DNA from 3 places in the Streptomyces sp. NPDC047982 genome. Region 1 is predicted to be linked to each of the others. Evidence: riboswitches for the same ligand, from Rfam matches in the RefSeq annotation. Region 1 holds a riboswitch; each other region holds the start of a gene.
What was found. Region 1 has a riboswitch for thiamine pyrophosphate ahead of ACGF2V_RS16015 (thiamine ABC transporter substrate binding subunit). Riboswitches for the same ligand answer to the same signal wherever they lie in the genome.
Positions count from the first base shown of each region.

Region 2: another riboswitch for thiamine pyrophosphate. It lies ahead of thiO (glycine oxidase ThiO); the one in region 1 lies ahead of ACGF2V_RS16015 (thiamine ABC transporter substrate binding subunit).
Region 3: another riboswitch for thiamine pyrophosphate. It lies ahead of thiC (phosphomethylpyrimidine synthase ThiC); the one in region 1 lies ahead of ACGF2V_RS16015 (thiamine ABC transporter substrate binding subunit).

Region 1 covers NZ_JBIDBS010000011.1:101,148-106,324, forward strand. Annotated here, with positions in the region: gene ACGF2V_RS16010 (iron ABC transporter permease) at 1-1,194, opposite strand, end outside; gene ACGF2V_RS16015 (thiamine ABC transporter substrate binding subunit) at 1,317-2,447, opposite strand; TPP riboswitch at 2,521-2,638, opposite strand; gene rlmN (23S rRNA (adenine(2503)-C(2))-methyltransferase RlmN) at 2,821-3,927, opposite strand; gene ACGF2V_RS16025 (phosphatidate cytidylyltransferase) at 4,037-5,122, opposite strand; gene frr (ribosome recycling factor) at 5,122-5,177, opposite strand, start outside.
Region 2 covers NZ_JBIDBS010000004.1:327,458-332,634, reverse strand. Annotated here, with positions in the region: gene pknB (Stk1 family PASTA domain-containing Ser/Thr kinase) at 1-164, opposite strand, end outside; gene ACGF2V_RS07005 (thiazole synthase) at 289-1,083, opposite strand; gene thiS (sulfur carrier protein ThiS) at 1,086-1,346, opposite strand; gene thiO (glycine oxidase ThiO) at 1,343-2,548, opposite strand; TPP riboswitch at 2,546-2,658, opposite strand; gene ACGF2V_RS06990 (hypothetical protein) at 2,767-3,111, shown strand; gene ACGF2V_RS06985 (FAD-dependent oxidoreductase) at 3,221-4,402, shown strand; gene ACGF2V_RS06980 (Rv2175c family DNA-binding protein) at 4,538-4,903, shown strand; gene thiE (thiamine phosphate synthase) at 4,991-5,177, shown strand, end outside.
Region 3 covers NZ_JBIDBS010000001.1:207,833-213,009, reverse strand. Annotated here, with positions in the region: gene ACGF2V_RS00925 (DUF5326 family protein) at 1-198, shown strand, start outside; gene ACGF2V_RS00920 (helix-turn-helix domain-containing protein) at 448-1,218, shown strand; gene ACGF2V_RS00915 (SsgA family sporulation/cell division regulator) at 1,320-1,757, shown strand; gene ACGF2V_RS00910 (YibE/F family protein) at 1,877-3,211, opposite strand; TPP riboswitch at 3,283-3,416, shown strand; gene thiC (phosphomethylpyrimidine synthase ThiC) at 3,411-5,177, shown strand, end outside.

The DNA of each region.
Region 1 (5,177 bases):
GTCCAGCGGCGGCTTGTCCAGGGTGATCAGGAAGCCGAAGCCGACGGTGACCGCCGACACCCCCAGCGGCAGCATCAGCAGCGCGTCGAAACCACGCACGAGCCGCCCCGCGCGCCGGGTCAGCGCGGCAGCGGCCAGCCCGCCCACGACCAGCGCGATCGTCGTCGCGACCAGCGCGTACGCCACGGAGTTCCCGATCGCTTCGAGCGGCGCGACCAGGAAGGTGCCTCCGCCCGCGTCCACCGATCCCAGAGCGCGGTAGAAGTCGAGACCATGGCCGCCGGGAGTGTCGAGCGAGCGTTCCACCAGCACCGCGAGGGGCAGCAGTATGAGCACCAGCACGGTCAGCAGCACCGCGCCGAGCAGCGCCCACTGCCCGCCCCCGCGCGGCCTGCGGGCGGTCCGTTCCGGATCGACCAGCCTCAGCGCGGTCTCCCTGCGCCGTACGGTCCACGCGTGCACCGCGAGGATCGCGCCCACCGCGGCGAACTGGATCAGCGTCAGCACGGCGGCCGTCGGAAGGGCGAGGAGCTGGGCGGTCTGCCGGTAGATCTCCACCTCCAGCGTGGCGTACCCGGGGCCGCCGAGGATCTGCACGACGCCGAACGAGGTGAAGGTGAAAAGGAATACCATCAGCGCGGCGGCGGCCACGGCGGGCGCGAGGGCCGGCAGCGTCACCCGCCGCCAGGCCGCGAACCGTCCGGCGCCCAGCACCCGGGCGGCCTCCTCCTGCCGCGGATCGAGCTGCGCCCACAGGCCGCCGACGGTCCGTACGACCACCGCGTAGTTGAAGAAGACATGGGCGAGGAGAATCGCCCACACGGTGGTGTCGAGGCGCACGCCCCAGAGTTCGTCGAGGAGTCCGCCGCGCCCCAGCACCGCCAGGAACGCCGTCCCGACGACGACGGTCGGCAGGACGAACGGCACGGTGACCACCGCCCGCAGCAATTGCTTCCCGGGAAAGTCGAGGCGGGCGAAGACGTAAGCGCCGGGCAGTGCGACGAGCAGCGTCAGCGCGGTCGAGGCGAGCGCCTGCCAGGTGGTGAACCAGAGGACGTCGCGGATCTCCGGCCGGGCCAGCACCTCGCCGATCCGGCCGAACTGCCACACGCCGTCCGCCTTCAGCCCCCGGCCGACGATCGCGACGACGGGGTAGGCGAAGAACACCGCGAAGAACGCGACGGGCACGGCCATCAGGGCCGTCCGCACCGCGCCCGCGCGCCGGGACGCGGCGCGCGCCGCGCCCGTGCGGTCGGCGCACGGGCGCGGACCCGTGCCGTCCGCGCCCTTCACCTCCGCGAGAGCGGCGGGCCCGGCTACTTCACGACGAGCGAGGACCACGACTGGACCCACTGCTCACGGTTCTCGGCGATCAGGTCGGGAGCGACGGTCGTCGGCTTCTCGACGGTCGCGCCGAACTTCGTGAACAGGTCCGGCAGCTTCGCGTCCGGGACGACCGGGTTCACGAACATGTTGAGCGGCATGTCCTCCTGGAAACGCTTGCTGATCAGGAAGTCCAGCAGCGCCTTGCCGCCCGCTTCGTTCTTCGCGCCGTTCAGCAGGCCCGCGAACTCGATCTGCCGGAAGCAGGTCCCGGTGGCGACCCCTGTCGGGGCCTCGGACGGCTGCGGCTTCGCGTACAGCACCTCGACGGGCGGGCTGGACGCGTACGAGACGACGAGCGGACGGTCGGCCTCGGCCTTCCTGCCGCCCGCGGAGCCGGAGAACTCCTCGTTGTACGCCTGCTCCCAGCCGTCGACGACCTTGACGCCGTTGTCCTTCAGCTTCTTCCAGTAGTCCTGGTAGCCCTGCTCGCCGTAGGCGGCGACGGTGCCGAGGAGGAAGCCGAGACCGGGCGAGGAGGTCGCCGCGTTCTCGGTGACCAGGAGGTTCTTGTACGCGGGCTTCGCCAGGTCGTCGAAGGTCCGCGGCGGGGCGAGCTTCTTGTCGGCGAAGTACTTCTTGTCGTAGTTGACGCAGACGTCGCCGGTGTCGACCGGCGTGACCCGGTGCTCGGCGTCCAGCCGGGTACCGGCCGCGACCCGGTCGATGCCCTTCGCCTCGTACGGCGTGAAGATGCCGCTGTCGAGGGCGCGGGAGAGGAGGGTGTTGTCGACGCCGAAGAACACGTCTCCGCGCGGCGATCCCTTGGTCAGGATCTCCTGGTTGAGGGCCACGCCCGCGTCGCCGCTCTTCAGGACCTTGACGGTGTAGCCGGTCTCCTCGGTGAACTCCTTCAGCACTGCGTCGGAGGCGTTGAAGGAGTCGTGGCTGACGAGCGTCACGGATTTCGGGCCCGTGCCCTTCGTGCCGCCCGAGCCGGAGGACGAGGTGCCGGAACTCCCGCATCCGGCCAGTGACGTGATGCCGAGTGCGGTGACGACGGCCGTGGCCGCGAGCCGCACGGACCCGCGCGTGGCGCCCATGGTCCTGCGCGTGGTGGTCATGGTGGATTCCTCCTGGGTTTTGGCCAGGAAGAGACGCGGCCCCGCCCGCGGAAAGCGGGCAGGGCGCAACAGCATGAGTTGATGACCGAACTTCCTACCCGGAATGACCCGGGCGAGGTTCAGAGGGTCTGCGGACGACCGGTCCCCCGGTGCCGCACTCTCAGCGCTGTGGCGCTCCCCTGTCGGAATATGAAGTTGATTCCGGGCCAGGTTACACGGGCCGGCCGACCGGCCCGCCGGGGCCTCGGCCGACCGGCGCCGAAGGCCCCAGGCCCCCGGCCCCCGGCGCCCGTGCGCCGCGCGGTCCGGCCGGACCACTGCGGACCCGCAGAACGCCGGACTCAGTGCTCCCGCGATCCGGTCGGCTTCGGTCTCAGCGCTCGGCCGCCGCCAGCTGCCCGCAGGCCCCGTCGATCTCCTGGCCCCGGGTGTCCCGTACGGTCACCGGTACCCCGTGCGTCGCGATGGCCTCCACGAACGCCTTCTCGTCCTCGGGCCGGGAGGCGGTCCACTTGGAGCCGGGCGTCGGGTTCAGCGGGATCAGGTTGACGTGCACCCGCTTGCCCTTGAGCAGCCGGCCGAGCAGATCACCGCGCCACGCCTGGTCGTTGATGTCCCGGATCAGCGCGTACTCGATGGAGACACGGCGGCCGGACTTCTCCGCGTACTCCCACCCGGCGTCCAGCACCTCGCGCACCTTCCACCGGGTGTTCACCGGGACGAGGGTGTCGCGCAGCTCGTCGTCCGGCGCGTGCAGCGAGACGGCCAGCCGGCACTTGAAGCCCTCGTCGGCGAAGCGCCGCATCGCGGGCACCAGCCCCACGGTGGACACGGTGATCCCCCGCTGCGACAGCCCCAGCCCGTCCGGCTCCGGATCGGTCAGCCGACGGATCGCGCCGACGACGCGGTTGTAGTTGGCCAGCGGCTCGCCCATGCCCATGAAGACGATGTTGGAGAGCCGCGCCGGTCCTCCGGGCACCTCCCCGTCGCGCAGCGCCCGCATGCCGTCCACGATCTGGTGGACGATCTCCGCGGTCGACAGATTGCGGTCCAGACCGGCCTGCCCGGTGGCGCAGAACGGGCAGTTCATCCCGCAGCCCGCCTGCGACGAGATGCACATCGTCACCCGCTCCGGGTAACGCATCAGGACGGATTCGACGAGCGTCCCGTCGTGCAGCTTCCACAGCGTCTTGCGGGTGGTGTCGTCGTCGCAGCTGATGTGACGGACCACGGACATCAGCTCGGGGAACATCGCCTCGGCGAGCTTCTCCCGCGAGGCGGCCGGGATGTTGGTCCACTCGGCCGGGTCGTGCGCGTACCGCGCGAAGTAGTGCTGCGAGAGCTGCTGGGCGCGGAACGGCTTCTCGCCGATCGCGGCGACGGCCTCCTTGCGCTCGGCGGGCGTGAGGTCGGCGAGGTGCCGCGGCGGCTTCTTGGCTCCGCGGGGTGCGACGAAAGTGAGTTCTCCGGGCTTAGGCATGGTTCATCCAGTGTCGCAGACGCGACGACGAGGGCCCGCCGCCCTGTGGACAGCGGGCCCTCATCGGGAGAACGCCCAGGTGGGGGGGACGGGCGAGCCGCCCCTCGGCTCAGCCGGAGCCGACGAACAGCACCAGCAGCAGCCAGACCACCGGAGCGGTCGGCAGCAGCGAGTCCAGCCGGTCCATGATCCCGCCGTGGCCCGGCAGCAGGGTGCCCATGTCCTTGATGCCGAGGTCCCGCTTGATCATCGATTCGCCGAGGTCGCCGAGGGTGGCGCTGACCGCGACCGCGAGCCCCAGCAGCAGGCCCTGCCACCAGACACCGCCGTCGATCAGGAACTGCATGCACAGGGCGCCCGCGACCATCGCGAAGGCGACGGCCCCGAAGAGGCCCTCGCGGGTCTTTCCGGGGCTGATGCGCGGCGCGAGCTTGTGCTTGCCGAAGCGCCAGCCGACGGCGTACGCCCCTGTGTCGCTGACCACGGTCAGCAGCAGGAAGGTGAGCACCCGCTGCGGCCCGTCGTCCGCGGTCAGGAGCATGGCGACGAAGGTGGCGAGGAACGGGACGTAGAACGCGGCGAACACACCGGCCGTGACGTCCTTGAGGTAGCCCTCCGGAGGCTGGGCCATCCGCCAGACGAGCACCGCGAGCGCGGTCAGCGCCACGGCAACCCAGGCGCCCTCGGCGCCCTTCACGTACCCGGCCACCACCATCGCCGCGCCGCCGACCGCCAGCGGCACGAGCGGCGCGTTGATGCCCTTGCGCTCGGACAGCCGCGAGGTGAGCTCCCACAGGCCCACGACGACGGCGACGACGACCACTCCGACGAAGACGGCCTTCACGATGAACAGCGAGGCGACGATGACGGCGCCGAGCCCCACCCCGACCCCTATGGCGGCTCGCAGATCGCGGCCCGCACGTTTCTTCTGCGGGGGCGGTGGCGCGGTGGGCATGGGCTCCTGCGGCTTCTGGTCGCGGAGCAGGGGGCCGCCGTTCGGGCGTGCGCCCCCCCGCTCCCGGTCGTCACGGTCGTCAGCGTCTCCACCTGCGTCAGGAGCGTCCGGCACGATGGGCATGGGCCGAGTCTGCTGGGCGTCATGCACATCGTGCGCGGGACCCGCCGGGGCAGCAGGCATCTCGGGCGCAGCCCACGGACCGGCTCCCGGCGTGGCGCCCCAGGAAGAGTCGTTCATCAGACTTCGAGCAGCTCGGCTTCCTTGTGCTTGAGCAGCTCGTCGACCTGTGCGA
Region 2 (5,177 bases), on a different contig from region 1:
GTGGCGAGTGCCGGATGCATCACCTTGAGGGCGAGCACCCGGTCGAGCCGGGTGTCCACGGCCCGGTAGACCGTGGCCATGCCGCCCACGGCGATGCGGGCATCGACGCGGTAGCGGCCGTCGAGCAGCTGCCCGACGAGAGGGTCCTGGAGGGTCGTATCCACGCAAGTGAGTCTACGAGCCGCCGCGGACGCGTCCGACGGCCCGCACGGTCCCGGGGTCGAACCGCAGCCGAGCCGTGACAGGGACACGCCGCCTCCGCGGCCCGCCGGTGCCCGGGCACCCCGGTCAGAAGGCCGGGCGCTCCGGGTCCAGCACCGCACGCCCCGCCACCGGAGACGACGCCTCGGCGAAGTGCCGGCGCGGGATCCGGCCCGCCCGGTACGCCAGCCGCCCGCCCGCAACCGCATGCCGCATCGCGGCGGCCATCAGCTCGGGCTCCTGGGCCCGGGTCACGGCGGACGCCAGCATCACCGCCGCGCACCCCAGCTCCATCGCCAGTGCGGCGTCCGAGGCCGTCCCGGCGCCCGCGTCGAGGATCACCGGCACCCGCGCCTGCTCGACGATCAGCCGGAAGTTGTGCGGATTGCGGATGCCCAGACCGGAGCCGATGGGGGAACCGAGCGGCATCACCGCCGCGCAGCCCACGTCCTGGAGCCGACGGGCCAGCACCGGGTCGTCGTTGGTGTACGGCAGCACGGTGAAACCGTCGTCCACCAGGGTCTCCGCGGCGTCCAGCAGCTCGACCGGGTCGGGCAGCAGGGTCCGCTCGTCGGCCACCACCTCCAGCTTGACCCAGTCGGTGCCGAGGGCCTCGCGGGCCAGCCGGGCGGTCAGGACGGCCTCGCCCGCGGTGAAGCAGCCCGCCGTGTTCGGCAGGACGCGGATGGAGAGCCGCCGCAGGACGGACAGCACCGATCCCCGCACGGTCGGGTCGAGACGGCGCATCGCGACGGTGGTCAGCTCGGTGCCGGAGGCGACGAGGGAGCGTTCCAGCACATCGAGGCTGGGCGCCCCGCCCGTGCCCAGGATCAGCCGGGAGCCGAACGTGGTGTCGCCGAGCGAGAAGAGGTCGTCGGACACGGTCAGCCTCCCTGGACCGCGGTCAGGATCTCGACGCGGTCCCCGTCGAGCAACGGCGTGGCGGACCACTGCCCGCGCGGCACGACGCTCTCGTTGACGGCCGCCGCGACACCGGAGCGGGCGGAGGTCAGCCCGGCGACCAGCGCGTCCAGGGCGGTGCCCGCGGCGAGGAGCCGGACCTCCCCGTTCACGGACACGGACATCGAAGCGGCGGAGGGGACGGACACGGAATCGGAAGCGGGGGAGGGCGCGGGCTCGGTCATGCGGGCTGCTCCTGACGTACGGAGTCGGCGGCGGGCGAGAAGCGGTACGGGGTGAAGGGGCGGGCCACCTCGGGCAGCTCACCGTCGGCCAGCGCCGCCGCCATGACGTCGCCGGTGACGGGCGTGAGCAGCACCCCGTTGCGATGGTGGCCGGTCGCGAGATGGAGGCCGGGCAGCGCGGTGGGGCCCAGCAGCGGGGCGTTGTCGGGGGAGCCGGGGCGCAGGCCGGCCCGGGTCTCGACGAGCGGCAGCTCCGTGATGCCGGGCACCAGCTCGTGGGCGTCGCGCAGCAGCTCGTAGACGCCGCCCGCGGTGACGGTGGTGTCCCAGCCCATTTCCTCGCTGGTGGCGCCGACGACCAGTTCGCCGTTCTCGCGCGGTACGAGATAGAGGTGGCCGCCCCGGACCAGGGCCCGGACCGTCCGGGAGAGGAAGGGCGCGTACCGGGCGGGCACGGTCAGTCGCAGCACCTGCCCCTTCACCGGCCGGACCGGTGGCGCGACCCCGTCCGGCAGGCCCGGCAGCCGGCCGCTGAGACTCCCCGCGGCGAGCACGGTCTGGCCGGCGGCGAGCTCCGCGCCCCGGGCGAGCACGATTCCGGCGGCGCGGTCGCGCACCACCGTCAGGCGCTCCGCGCGGGCCCGGTGGAAGACCACCCCGGCCCGCTCGCACGCGGTCAGCAGCGCGGCGGCCAGCCGGCGCGGATCGATCTGGTGATCGCCGTCGACCCGCAGCCCGCCGCGCACGCCCGGCGCGAGCATCGGCTCCAGACGGCGGCACTCGCGGCCCGTCAGCCACTGCGATTCCAGGCCCGAACGCCGTTGCAGGGCGTGCAGTTCCCGCAGATGGGCCCGGTCGTCGGCGTCCAACGCGACGGCGAGCGTGCCGCAGGTGCGAAAACCCGTGTCCCGGCCGCTCGCCTCCTCCAGCTCCGCCACGAAGGCCGGATAGCGGGCGGCAGAGGCGAGATTGAGGCCCAGCAGCAGCTCCTCGCCGTAGTGGAGCTCGGTGACGGCGGCCAGCATCCCGGCTGCCACGCGGGCGGCCCCGCCACCCGGATCGGGATCGACGACCCCGGTGCGCAGTCCGCGCTGCGCGCTGCGCCAGGCGGTCACCAGGCCGATGATCCCGCCCCCGACGACGAGGACGTCGTAAGGCCCCCCGTCCCCGGCGGACCGGCCTTCGTGGTGAGAAGAACGCATGGGCGTCCAGCCCCTCCCTTCGCCGGCATGACCCGGATCAGGTTCGTACGGTCGAAGGCCGCTCCAGCCTCCCTCTCAGCCCCTGCGTCCGGGCTCCCGCGAGTGTCTTACCGTGGCCACCCTAACGGCCTCACCCGCTGCCAAGCGTGGATGAGGCCGTAAACCCCGTCCACCGGGCCCGGTGAGGGACCGCCGGACCCAGGCAAGGGAGCAGCGCCATGGCCCGTTCGCTCGACGGACTCGTCCTCTCGCCGGTCGCCGATCAGGCACCCGGTCAGGTCGGTACCCGCACCCGCTTCACGTACCACGAGGAGGACGGCCGGATCTGGGCCGAGTACGCGGGCGGCGACGTGGTCCGCGGCCGACTCGTCGGCACCCGCGCCGGCGACGTCCTCGACTTCCGGTACGTGCAGCTCAAGCAGGACGGAACGACGTCCTGCGGCCACTGCGTCTCCACCGTCGTCGATCTCCCGGACGGCCGGGTCCGGCTGGAGGAGCGGTGGGAATGGGAGTCCCAGGAGGGCAGCGGCACCAGCACCGTGGAGGAACTCCCCCTGCCGTGACGGTCAGTCAGGTGCTTATGGTGGACAGGTGAGCGATCAGCAGCAGTCGCAGCAGTCGGAGCGCCCGAACCCGGGCACGGAGCGCCGCGTCGTCGTCGTCGGCGCGGGGATGGCCGGTGTGCAGACGGCCGTGGCCCTGCGGGAGCAGGGCTTCACCGGCCCCGTCACGGTGATCGGCGCCGAAACCCACCAGCCCTACGACCGGCCCCCGCTGTCGAAGGCGGTGTTGCTCGGCACGGCCGAGGACTCCGCCTTCGACATCGACTTCGAGGCACTGGACATCGAGCTGAGACTGGGCCTCGACGTCACCGGCCTGCGGGCCGCGGCGCACGAACTGGACACCCGGTCCGGCCCCGTCCCCTACGACGTGCTGGTCATCGCGACCGGTGCGGAACCGGTGGCCCTGCCCGGCACCGAGGGCGTCCCCGGCGTCCACCTGCTGCGCACGCTCGACGACGCGGCGCGGTTGCGGCCCGTCCTCGACGAGCGGCACGACGTGGTGGTCGTGGGCGCGGGCTGGATCGGCGCCGAGTTCGCCACCGCGGCCCGCGCCGCCGGCTGCGCGGTCACCGTCCTGGAGGCCGCCGGCCGGCCGCTCGCCGGCACGCTGCCCGCCGAGGTCGCCGCCCCGATGGCCGCCTGGTACGCCGAGAGCGGGGCCGAACTCCTCACCGGCACCCGGGTCGACCATGTCGAACCGGGCCGGGTGGTCCTCGCCGGCGGCCGCGGGATCCCGGCCGGGGCGGTCGTCGTCGGCATCGGTGCCCGCCCCGCCACCGGCTGGCTGGCAGGCTCGGGCGTCGAACTCGGCCCCGACGGGTCGGTGACCGCCGACGCGGCGCTGCGCACCTCGCTGCCCGATGTGTACGCCGTCGGCGACTGTGCCTCGTTCCCGTCCGCCCGCTACGGCGAACGCCTGCTCGTCCATCACTGGGACAACGCGCTCCAGGGCCCCCGGACCGTCGCCGCCGACATCGTCGCGGCGGCGGGCGGGGAGCACCCGGCGCCGCCCGCCTACGACCCCGTGCCGTACTTCTGGTCCGAGCAGTTCGACCGGTTCGTGCAGTACGCGGGCCACCACGCGGGCGCCGACACCCTGCTGTGGCGCGGCGACGCCGCCGACTCCGCCTGGTCGGTGTGCTGGTTGCGCGACGGGGTCCTGGTCGCGGTCCTCGCCGTGGGCCGCCCCCGCGACCTGGCGCAGGGCCGCAGGCTCATCGAGGCGGGGACGCGCGTCGACCCGGTGCGGGCCGCCGACCCCTCCGTGCCCCTGAAGTCGACGGCCCTCTGACGCCCCCGCCCCCGGGGGCCGACGGCTCTTCGACGTCCGTGCCCCTGGGGCCGCCGACCCTCCGACGGCGTACCGGCGCCGCCCGTACGGTCGGCCCGGCTACCGGCTGTCGGTCCGGGATGGCACGCTTGTCCCGTGACCGAGATTGACGCAAAGATCGATGCTCTCGTCCCTGCCTGGCTCCACCTCCCCGACATCGCCGACACGCTCGGTGTCGAGGTGACACGTGTGCGGCAGCTGGTCAAGGAGGGCCAGCTCATCGCCGTGCGCCGTGGTGAGAACCGGGCTCTCCAGGTGCCGGCCGCCTTCATCGCCGGCAACAAGGTGGTCAAGGGGCTCTCCGGCACCCTGACCCTCCTGCGGGACGATGGCTTCAACGACGAAGAGATGCTGGAGTGGCTCTTCACGCCCGACCCGACCCTGCCGGGCACACCCGCCCAGGCACTGAGTGAGAATCGCGGCACGGAGGTGAAGCGCCGCGCCCAGGCGCTCGCCGTCTGAGAGGCCGCACGCCGGGGTGCGGGCCGCACGGCCGCACCCCGGCGCCGTTCCGATGACCGCTCACGCTCTTTCGGGGGGAACCACACCATGCCCACGCCTCGCGCGCAGCTGTCCGACGCCCGGCTCTACCTGTGCACGGACGCCCGCAGGCGTCAGGGAGATCTCCCGGCCTTCCTCGACGCCGTCCTCGCCGCCGGGGTCGACATCGTCCAGCTGCGCGACAAGGGCATGGAGGCCGCCGAGGAACTCGAACACCTCGCGGTTCTCGCCGACG
Region 3 (5,177 bases), on a different contig from region 1:
ATATTCGCCGGGATGCCCTGGTGGGTGAAGTGGATCGCGGTGCCAGTGATCGCGATCGTCGTTTTCGGCGGGCTGATCGCCAACCTGCTCGGGTTCGTGATCGGTCTGCTCTTCAAGATCCTGCTCTTCGTGATCCTGGTCGGCGGTCTCGTCTTCGTCGTGCGCAAGGTCATGTCCTCCTCGGGCGGTGGCTGGTAGGCAGTAGGAAGATCGGAAACCAGCCATGGTGTTAGCCCAGCTGAGCTAAGCCAGGGACGAAACCACGCACCCTGAGGATACGGCCGATATGGTGGCATTCCACTGCCGCCACCTGGGGAATTAACTGACCGTCACCACCATGACCAGGTTTGCACGGTGTTCGGCCCTCGGACCCCAGCCATGCGGCGGTCTGTGGGGGAGGCCCCCACAGGCGGGCTGACCGCCCGTCACCACGCCTGGGGGTGACCGTTGACCACGGCATCGAGCACTGCTTCCCCGACGCTGATCGGTTCGGTGCAGCGAGCACTGAGGCTGCTGGAAGCAGTGAGCGCGCATCGCGACGGGGCACCCGCGAAACAGCTGGCCAGGGAGGCGGGGCTCCCCCTTCCCACGGCCTATCACCTGCTGCGCACTCTGACGCACGAGGGCTATCTGCGCCGCGACAACGGAGTGTTCCGCTTCGGGGCCGCGGCCGAGCGCCTGACCGCCGAGGGTACGCCGCAGAACCGTCGCAGCAGGATGGCCGAGTCGCTGAGCCGCTGGCGCGACACCATCGGCGCCCCTGTGTACTGCGCCATCTACCGCGAGGGCGAGATCGAACTCGTCGCGGTCGCCGACGCCCCCGCCACGCCCGCCGTGCACGAGTGGGTGTCCTTCCGGGAGACCGGGCATGCCCATGCGATCGGCCAGTGCCTGCTGAGCCGGATCGACGAAAAGGCCCGCGAGGATCATCTGGACCGGTATCCGGTACGGCCGCTGACCCGCTACTCGGTGAAGGATCGCGCGACGTTCCTCGAGCGGCTGAAGGCGCTGGAGCGCATGGAACCTGTCGTCGAACGGGAGGAGTACGCGCTGGGAACGGTTTGTGCGGCCATTCCGATCACCGTCGGCTTCACCGCCGCCGCGATGGCGATTTCGCTACCCCTGGAACAACAACACAGATTGCGCCCCGCAGTCGAACAACTACGTGGCGAAGTGGCCAGCCTCTTGCGTTCGTTCGTGTTCTCTATCAGTATCTGAAAAATCACTCCTTGTGATCTGCTATCGCGTGCACCACGATGGCGTCAATAGGGCCATGGGGGATCATTCCTGGCCAGATTCATCTACTGCGGGGTTGAACGATGCGCGAGTCGGTTCAAGCTGAGGTCATGATGAGCTTTCTCGTCTCCGAGGAGCTCTCTTTCCGGATCCCGGTGGAACTCCGGTACGAAGTGTGTGATCCGTATGCGATTCGGATGACCTTCCATCTTCCAGGTGACGCCCCCGTCACCTGGGCATTCGGCCGTGAGTTGCTGCTCGACGGCCTCAACAGCCCCAGTGGCGACGGCGATGTGCACATCGGGCCCACGGAACCCGAAGGGCTTTCCGATGTGCACATCCGGCTCCAGGTGGGTGCTGACCGTGCTCTCTTCCGGGCTGGTTCGGCGCCGCTCGTAGCCTTTCTCGACCGGACCGACAAGCTCGTGCCGCTCGGGCAGGAGCGCACGCTGGGTGACTTCGAGGGAAATCTCGAGGAGGCCCTGGGCCGGATCCTCGCCGAGGAGCAGAACGCCGGCTGAAGAACACGGTGTCGCCGACCGGGGGCCGCCGGTCGAACATGACATCCGCCGAATGGGCGAATCGCTCTCCGTGTTCGGGACCGCTCCTCGTCAGCCGACCGATGTGCGTTCCGGGGTGCTCACGGCTTCGTCCTGCGACGGCGGCCCTTCCCGGTCCGTACGGGTGCTGGAGCTCCGGCTTCCGCGCCGAGCCCTGTGCGGTCCGCGGACACCACCAGCGCGGCGAGCACCGTCGTCACCGGCACAGAGGCGACCAGCCCGATCGAACCGACCAGCGTCCGTACGACCTCCTCCGCCACCAGCTCGCTGTTGGCCACCGTGCCCACGCTGCTCCTGGCGATCGAGAACAACAACAGCAACGGCAGCGCGGCGCCCGCGTAGGCGAGCACCAGCGTATTGACGACTGAGGCGATGTGATCGCGCCCGATCCTGATCCCTGCCCGGTAGAGCCCCCGCACGCCCATCGTCGGGTTCGCCTGGTGGAGCTCCCAGACAGCCGACGTCTGGGTGACCGTCACGTCGTCGAGCACCCCGAGCGAACCGATGATGACACCGGCCAGCAGCAGGCCGCTCATGTCGATACGCGGATACAGCCCGTGGATGAGGCCGGTGCTGTCGTCGGTGTTGCCGGTCAGGCTCGCCCAGCCGATGAAGAGCGAGCCGAGCAGCCCGATCAAGAGGAGCGAGATCAGCGTGCCCACCACCGCGACCGAGGTGCGGGCGGTGAGCCCGTGACACATGTAGAGCGCGATCAGCATGATCGCGCTGGACCCCACCACCGCGACGATCAGCGGATTCGAGCCCTGGAGGATGGCCGGGAGGATGAACAGGGTCAGTACGGCGAACGACACGGCGAGCGCGACCAGCGCCATCACCCCGCGCATTCTGCCCACCGCGACCACGACCAGGGCGAAGATCCCGGCCAGCAGTGCCATCGGGAACTTCCGGTTCACATCGGTCACCGAATACTGCAGGTCACGGGGCGCGTCAGGGGCGTACGCCACGACCACGCCCTGCCCCTCGCGCAACTGACGTGATGCGTCGGGCTGGACGACCTCCACGAACCTCCGCCCGCTGTCGTGACCGGTCGTCACCTCGACCGTGGCCTTCGCGCACAGCCCGGTGCGGCCGGTCGACGGCGGAGCGGCTTCGCCCCCGACCGGCATCTGGGAGGCGTTCACCTCCTTGCAGCCCACGGGGGCGACATCCACCACCTTGCCCTGCTGGGTCTGCCGGTCGAAGCCGACACCGGTCCGTTCGTGCGGTGGCGCACCGCCCGGCCAGAGCGCCACCAGTCCGACGAGGACCGCGGCGGCGAACGGGATCAGTACGGCCGCGATGACCTTCCGCAGATGCCTGGAGACGGGCGCGGCGGGTCCGTGGGCGTGCGCATGGCCATGTGCGTGGTCGTGCTGATGGCTCGGTGGTTCGGAAGCTCTGGGGAGGGACGTCACCGGGCGATCATCGCAAGGAGGCAAGGGACCCTCTGTTCATTCCACCGGACAGGGCGCTAGCGTGGAGGAACCTTTGCACACGCGGGAGCTCGGAGCACCGGGCTGAGAGGGCGCTGATATCCGTACGTCCGTACGGGAGGGGCTGCGCCGACCGCCGAACCTGTTACCGGGTAATGCCGGCGTAGGGAGATAGGTCTCCATGACCACATCGGACACACGCACGCCTGCCTCCAGCCAGAGCGACGAGGCCGGGAAGTCCATCGGCTGGCACAAGGGATACGTCCAGGGCTCACGCCCCGACATCCGTGTGCCCGTCCGTCAGGTGCACCTCACGAACGGCAAGGACGTGACGCTGTACGACACGTCGGGGCCGTACACCGATCCCACCGTCGAGACCGACGTCCGTCGCGGACTCGCGCCGCTGAGGGGGAATTGGATCACCGCGCGCGGCGACACCGAGGAGTACCCGGGCCGCCCCGCCCGCCCCGAGGACGACGGGCTCAAGCACACCTCGCCGCGTATGGGGTCTCCCCTGCTCGGGCGAAGCCGAGAGCTTGGAGAAGGGCTGCGCAATCTCGACGCGGTCTTCCCCGGTCGGCCCCGGCTGCCGCGCCGCAGCCGGGACGGCCGGCCCGTGACCCAGCTCGCGTATGCCAGGCGGGGCGAAATCACTCCGGAAATGGAGTACGTGGCGATCCGGGAGGGCGTCGAGCCGGAGGCGGTGCGCGAGGAGATCGCCGCAGGCCGCGCCGTGCTGCCGGCGAATGTCAACCATCCCGAGACCGAGCCGATGATCATCGGAAAGCGGTTTCTGGTGAAGGTCAATGCCAACATCGGCAACTCCGCGGTGACGTCCTCCATTGAGGAGGAGGTGGAGAAGATGACGTGGGCGACGCGCTGGGGCGCCGACACGGTCATGGACCTTTCCACCGGGCGCGACATTCACACCACCCGTGAGTGGGTTCTGCGCAACTCCCCGGTGCCGATCGGCACCGTGCCCCTCTACCAGGCCCTCGAAAAGGTCGACGGCAAGGCCGAGGAACTGACGTGGGAGATCTACAAGGACACCGTCGTCGAACAGGCCGAGCAGGGCGTCGACTACATGACGGTGCACGCCGGCGTACGCCTGCCGTACGTTCCGCTGACCGCCCGCCGCAAGACCGGCATCGTCTCGCGCGGCGGCTCGATCATGGCGGCGTGGTGCCTCGCGCACCACAAGGAGTCATTCCTCTACGAGAACTTCGAGGAACTCTGCGAACTCCTCGCCTCCTACGACGTGACGTACTCGCTCGGCGACGGGCTGCGCCCCGGCTCGATCGCGGACGCCAACGACGAGGCGCAGTTCGCCGAACTGCACACGCTCGGTGAGCTGAACACGATTGCCAAGCGGTACGGCGTCCAGACCATGATCGAGGGCCCGGGCCATGTCCCGATGCACAAGATCAAGGAGAACATCGACCTCCAGCAGGAGATCTGCGAGGAGGCGCCCTTCTACACGCTCGGCCCGCTGACCACCGATGTCGCTCCGGCGTACGACCACATCACCTCGGGCATCGGCGCGGCGATGATCGCCTGGTGGGGCACGGCGATGCTCTGTTACGTGACGCCCAAGGAGCACCTCGGGCTGCCGAACCGGGACGACGTGAAGACTGGCGTGATCACGTACAAGATCGCGGCCCACGCGGCGGACCTCGCCAAAGGGCATCCGGGGGCGCAGGACTGGGACGACGCGCTCTCCGACGCCCGGTTCGAGTTCCGGTGGGAGGATCAGTTCAACCTGGCGCTCGACCCGGTCACGGCACGGGGGTTCCACGACGAGACGCTGCCCGCGGAGCCGGCGAAGACGGCGCACTTCTGCTCGATGTGCGGCCCGAAGTTCTGTTCGATGAAGATCTCTCAGGACATCCGGCGTGAACACGGGGTGTCACAAGCGGAGATCGAGGCGGGGATGTCGGAGAAGTCGAAG